2 regions of the Flavobacterium sp. CFBP9031 genome follow, and region 2 is predicted to be linked to the other one. Evidence: riboswitches for the same ligand, from Rfam matches in the RefSeq annotation. Region 2 holds a riboswitch; the other holds the start of a gene.
What was found. A riboswitch is a leader RNA that binds a small molecule or an ion and turns the genes downstream of it on or off. The one in region 2 is predicted to bind S-adenosylmethionine.
Positions count from the first base shown of each region.

Region 1: it holds a riboswitch for S-adenosylmethionine, as region 2 does, so the genes downstream of both, SOM12_RS01960 (TlpA disulfide reductase family protein) here and SOM12_RS10630 (alpha/beta fold hydrolase) in region 2, are expected to answer to the same signal.

Region 1 covers NZ_JAXCWF010000001.1:446,163-449,582, reverse strand. The annotation lists gene SOM12_RS01970 (PAS domain S-box protein) at 1-1,020, shown strand, start outside; gene SOM12_RS01965 (response regulator) at 1,023-1,478, shown strand; SAM riboswitch class I at 1,696-1,796, shown strand; gene SOM12_RS01960 (TlpA disulfide reductase family protein) at 2,034-3,026, shown strand; gene SOM12_RS01955 (aminotransferase class V-fold PLP-dependent enzyme) at 3,111-3,420, shown strand, end outside.
Region 2 covers NZ_JAXCWF010000005.1:219,842-223,261, reverse strand. The annotation lists gene SOM12_RS10640 (aspartate kinase) at 1-540, shown strand, start outside; gene SOM12_RS10635 (hypothetical protein) at 1,188-1,388, shown strand; SAM riboswitch class I at 1,579-1,686, shown strand; gene SOM12_RS10630 (alpha/beta fold hydrolase) at 1,764-2,747, shown strand; gene thrA (bifunctional aspartate kinase/homoserine dehydrogenase I) at 2,749-3,420, shown strand, end outside.

The sequences.
Region 1 (3,420 bases), on a different contig from region 2:
GAATATACGGGTTACATAGAAGATGAATTTGGAGATCCAAGCTGGATTTCAAAATTACATGCAGATGATGTTTATTTAGTGTCAAAAATGTGGTACGAAAGTGTCCATGCCGGAGTTCCTTATCAGACGGAATTTCGTTTAAAAAATGCCAATACAGGAGAATACCGATGGTTTTTAAGTAAAGCGCTTCCTATTAGAGATAAAGAAGGCATCATTACCAATTGGTTTGGCACCTGTACAGATATTCACGAACAAAAGTCGATTACTGAAAAACTTGAGATTTTGGTAACAGATCGCACTAAAGAACTGCAAAGATCTAACGACGATTTACAGCAGTTTGCGCATGTTGCTTCGCATGATTTAAAAGAACCGGTTCGAAAGATTAAAACTTTTTTAAGCCGTCTAGAAGATCATATGGCAGGACAGTTTGACGAATCTTCATCAAAATATATTGAACGAATTCATGTCGCGGCAGATCGTATGTTTAATATGATTGATGGTGTTTTAGCGTATTCGAAAATGAATGCCGATTCGCAAAAAACTACAGTAGTCGATTTAAATGAAGTTATTAAAAATATAGAAACTGATCTTGAAATTGCGCTTCAAAATACAAATGGGACCATTTATTTTGAAGAACTTCCTATTATAGAAGGTGCTTCAGTATTGTTGTATCAGCTGTTTTATAATCTTATTAATAATTCTATTAAATTTGCTAAAGAAGATACTCCGCCAGAAATAAGTATTACAGCAACAGAACAAATTGAAGAAGGGAACAGAATTGCGATAATTACAGTAGAAGATAACGGAATTGGTTTTGATCTTGATCAAACAGGACGAATTTTTGAAACCTTTACACGCTTAAATTCTAAGGATCGTTATGAAGGAACGGGGTTAGGGTTATCGCTTTGCAAAAAAATAGCCGAACGTCACGGCGGAAGTATTACAGCCACAGGAATTGCTAATAAAGGAGCCATTTTTATTATAACATTGCCATTTGAGCAAAAAGTAAAAGACATTTAAGTATGCAAGAAAAGATGATTTTATTGGCAGATGACGATCAGGATGATGCAGAAATGTTTTGCGAAGCATTGGCAGAAATAGATGAAAGTATTGTTTGTCATTGTTCAGAAAATGGTAGCGGTGTGCTAAATACGCTGAAAAATCAGGAGAAGATTCCAGAAATTGTTTTTCTAGATTTAAATATGCCAGTTATGAACGGCTGGGAATGTCTGAAGCAATTAAAATCAGAAGAACGATATAGAGATATTCCTGTAATTATGATTTCTACTTCTTCATACATAAATGATATGGATACGGCTGCCAATCTTGGAGCGCTCTGCTATTTTGTGAAACCAAATAATTTTGACGACTTAAAACAGGTCTTGAGATTAATTACTTCAAACCTTGAAAATGGAGTAAAAGAAACTTTTTCAAATCTTGAAAAGAATAAATATTTGCATGTTTTTCTTGCAGAATAAAACGATGTTTTCTTTTCTTGAAAAGCAAAACGTATGAATTTCTTTTATAAAAAAAGGGCTTGCTAAAAAGTGTTTTTTATTTTAAGATGTTGATTTTTAAAATCTTGAATTGTATTGAAAGGTTATTTTAATAAAAAAAAATAAAAAAAATGATTTTAAACTTGACTAATTCGGTAGAATTAATATATATTTGTATCACAGAAAATTTATATAATGATACTTATCCAGAAAGACTGAGGGAATAGGCCCATTGAAGTCTTAGCAACCTGTTGCCGAATAAGGTGCTAAATCCTTCCGCTGTGTGCGGGCAGATAAGAAAGATTTCTCCGTAAATCTGTTTAAGATCATCCAATTAAAATCTTTATTATGAAAGCAGAATCCATTTTGTACACCAGTTATGAACTCTTGAATTCCATTTTTGAAGAAAACAGTTTTGCTTTTTTCTGAAGGCTAAAAGACTAGTTTCTCTCCAATTTCTTTTATAAACAACAATATCGCTAATGACTTTTTCATTGGCCTAAAATTCTTTTGTCTAATCTTAAAACTAAAAATAAAATGAAAAAAATACTATTCGGTTTTGCTTTGCTTTTTGGAGCTTTTCAAACTCAAGCGCAGGAAAATAATTTACAATTAAAAGGGACTGTTGTCGATACCGTAGCACAATATGTTTACCTGCAAAAGTTTCACAATAAAATGTTTACTACAATTGATTCGGTAAAAGTAAAAGATGGAAATTTTAGTTTTAAAACAAAAGTAAAAACACCAGAATTATACGGATTAAGTGTCAATACAGAAAGTTCGCCTTTGTATGTTTTTCTTGAAAAAGACCCGATTACAGTAAAACTGAGTCCGAAGAAATATTATACTGCTTCTGTAGTTGAAGGTTCGGCTTCTCAAGATTTGTTCGAAATCTATAAAAAGAGCAAAGATGTAGAAATCAGTAAATTCATAACCGAACATCCAAAATCTATTGTTTCGGCTTATGTATTGTACAGAAACTGGTCTTATAGATTAACGCCAGAGCAGATTACACAAAATATTGCTTTGCTGGATAAAAGTCTTCAAAATACCACTTACGTGAAAGAATTAAAAGAACTGGCTATTGTTTTAGACGGATTAGCAGTTGGTAAAAAAGCCCCTGATTTTACAGCCAATGATCCTGACGGAAAGCCAGTTCGACTTTATGACAATTTAAAGGGAGGTTATACTCTAGTTGATTTTTGGGCTTCATGGTGCGGGCCATGCCGAAGAGAGAATCCGAATATTGTAGCCGCTTACAAAGAATTTCATGATAAAGGATTCAACATTGTAGGGATTTCTCTAGATAAAAAGAAAGAAAACTGGATTAAAGGAATCCAAGATGATAATTTAACCTGGACACATGTTTCAGATTTACTTTTCTGGAACAGTGCTGTTGCTAAATTATACGGTGTAAGAGCTATTCCAGGAAATTATTTAGTGGATTCTAAAGGAATAATCGTCGCTAAAAATCTGCATGGAGAAGAATTACAAGCTACACTAAAAACGCTTTTAGAAAATAAAATTTAATAAAGAAATACGCAATCTTGTCGTTCCTCGAAATGACAAAAATTGAGAAGGAATACATATTAGTTAATTTAAAATGATAAGGAAATGAATGCGATTGAGCCAACAACAAAACCAACAGAGCCTGAATGTTACTTTTCTAAATTTAGAGAAAATACAGTAGGAATTGACCATACTTTCGAATCGGTTTACGGAGAACAAAATCTGGTTTATGCAGATTGGGTTGCCAGCGGAAGATTATACCATCCGATCGAAGATATAATGCTCAATAAAATTGGTCCAATGATTGCCAATACGCATTCACTTTCAAGTCAGACAGGAAAAACGTCTACTTATGCTTATCAGCATGCGAGAGATATTATTAAAAAATTGGTTAATGCCAATGATTCGGATGTTT
Region 2 (3,420 bases):
TTTAATCGATTTTCATCAGAAGAAGTTTCGTTTTCATCTGTTTTAAAAGATGCGAGTCTTTTAGGATTAATGAAGTCAAACTTTAAAGAAGATCTGTCGGGAAATGATACTGCAAGAAAACTTTTGATCTTGGCCAGAGAAATAGGAAAAGATTTTGAGCTTTCAGACATTAAAATCAAGCCATTTATAACCGAAGAGCATTTGGAGAAAAACGGAGTGCTAAACAAAGACGCTCTCGATAAATCTTTTAAAATCACCAAAATTACTCAAGCAGAAAATCATGTATTGAGATATGTGGGTGAATTTGATGTTGAAAAAGGCATTTTGGAAGTTAAGTTGATTTCGGAACCAGTAGATTCTCCAATCGGACAATTGAAAGGTTCTGATGCCATTTTTGAATTTTTTACTAAATCTTATGCCGATATTCCGATCGTAATTCAAAGTGCTCCGCCGTGCAAACAAGCGATTTCTAGAGGAATTATAACCGATATTCTGAAAATTGCGGAGCGAATTAGGAGCAAAGAAGCTGTTTGGCTTTAATTTTTTAGTTAAAAAAAAGAAAAAAGAGAAAAAAGTTCTTTGATAAATTGATTTGTCAAATGGAGTCATGAAGAAAAAATTAGCTTTTTTGTAAGTTTTTTACCTTTGTTATTTCGTTTTCGTTTTTGTAAGATGTTTTTTGTCGTTAAAAAACACATTTTCAACGAATTTTGTAATTAAATTCTTGAATTTTATTTGTGTAATAAAAAAAATATTTGCATATTTGTTATACCCAAAAACTACTAGAAATCAAATGAACTTAAAAGTCAACAAAATGTTTTGTGCCATTTCGGTTAAGACCGAGGCTGGGGTGTCTATTGCTTAAAAAAATTGTAAGAATACAATAACAATATAGTAAGAGCCTCCGATAGAAATATTAGGAGGCTTTTTAATTTAACAGAAATGCAAAATTTAAAAATACAATATAAATCACAGATGAATAAATCCTTACAGATGAACAAGATGTTTACTGTCGCGCTTATTTGCGCATACGTCTGTTGATACTAAAAGTATACATGAGTGTAAAAACTTAAACCCTTTTGGTATCTAAAAATCCAAAAGGGTTTTTTTATTCGGTAAAACGAATTAACAAAAAGATAAACGAGAAATAAAGATTATAAAACACAACTTAACTAAAACTTAATATCATGAGCAAATTGAACTACTTCGCAGAAAAAATTTCTAAATTTAAAAATAGAAGAACAAAAAATAGTAATCCGCCGCCAACAAACGAATTGGCTCACCCAAGATTCGGAATCACAGAGGAAGATAAAAGCGCTGCAAAAAAAGCACCAAACTCTTTATTGTTTTTGATGTATTCAAAAGAAAATGAAACGCTTTTTATCTAAACGGAAAAGCATCATAAACTAGGTGAAAACCTGCTTAATTTTACTGGGCATTTTTGTTCGGTAAATTTTTGCGTATAATAGTTTTTGCTAAAGTATGTCACAGAAATTTAACAAACACTTTTAGATAAAATTTGTTTGTTAGCGAAATTAGTAGTTAATTTGCACTCGTTAAGTTCAAACACGTATTGAAATGTTATAAAGAAAGGACGAGGGATTAGACCCGATGAAGCCTTAGCAACCCTTCGGTAAAACGAAGAAGGTGCTACATTCTACCACGCCAAACGTGGAAAGATAACAACAAGATTTTTTCTAGTTAAACCTAGTTTTTCTTTCTAATATTTCCATATACAAATCAATAATACAACAGATTTGAAATTGGAAAATATACCAAATCCCATTATAATTCAAGATTTCATCACAGAAAGTGGTGCAACTTATCATTCTATACCATTAAGTTTTACGCTGGCAGGGCAACCTTTGCACAGCGCGCCTATTGTTTTGGTTAATCATGCTTTAACTGGAAATTCGCAAGTTACTGGTGAAAATGGCTGGTGGAATGACTTAATTGGCGAAGGTAAAACTATTGATAGTGCTGTTTATACCATTCTCGCTTTCGATATTCCAGGAAACGGAAGCAATTCTTTTTTAATTGACAACTATTTAGATTTTACGGCTAGAGACATTGCCAAAATCTTTATCGAAGGTGTAAAAACTCTAAATATCGAAAAGCTTTTTGCAGTTATTGGAGGTTCTGTTGGAGGTGGAATTGCTTGGGAAATTTTAGCTTTATCGCCAAATATTACAGAAAACCTTATTCCGATTGCGAGTGATTGGAAATCTACTGATTGGCTTATTGCAAATTGCTTTTTACAAGAGCAAATTCTCAATAATTCTTCGAAACCAATTGAAGACGCCAGAATACATGCAATGCTTTGTTACCGTTCGCCAGAATCTTTCAAAGAAAAATTTCAGCGTACGATCAACCAAGATCTTTTGATTTTTAATATTGAAAGCTGGCTTGCACATCACGGGAAAAAATTGCAGAAAAGATTCCAATTGTCTTCTTATAAATTAATGAATCAGTTGCTTAAAACAATTGATATTACTAGAAATAGTGAAAGTTTTGAAAACTTATTGTCTAAAACAAAAGCTTCAATTCATATTGTCGGAATCAATTCGGATTTGTTTTTTACAGCTAAGGAGAATGTAGAAACCTACGAGGAATTGAAGAAATTTAAAGATAATGTTTTCTATAGCGAAATTGATTCGGTTCACGGACATGACGCTTTTTTAATCGAGTACAAACAATTAGATCATTTACTTGCCGATATTTTTAAGGCAGAAACAATAAAGAAATAAAATGAAAGTATTAAAATTTGGAGGTAAATCGTTAGCAAACGGAGAAGGACTTAACAAAGTTGTTTCAATCATTTCTGATAAAGTAAGTCAAGGTGAAAAAATTGCCGTTGTGGTTTCTGCACGCGGAAATGCTACAGACGAATTAGAGTTTATTTTGAGCATTGCTGCTAAAAACGGCAGTTACAAGGAATTATTAGAGAATTTTAAAAAATATCAAATATCAGATTATCCGAATGTTGATTTATCGGAAGAATTTAATGTATTAGACAAACTTTTTGAAGGAGTAAGTTTAATTGGAGATTACAGCAAAAAAATCAAAGACCAGATTTTATCTAAAGGCGAATTGCTTTCGGCTAAATTATTGACAGCAATTTTATTGGAAAAAGGAATTCCTGCCAATTTTGTAGATACAAGAGATTTGTTGAAAACAGATTCTAAATTTGGCGATGCTCAGCCTTTAGAACAGCTTTCAAAGAAAAACGTAGTCAATTATTTTAAAGAACATAACGGCGAAACGGTTAATATAGTTACAGGCTTCATTGGCTCAAACAACAACAACGACACAACTACTTTAGGTAGAAATGGCAGTAACTATACCGCTTCGTTAATCGCAAATTATTTAAATGCAGAAGAATTACAAAACTTCACGCACGTAGACGGAATCTATACAGCA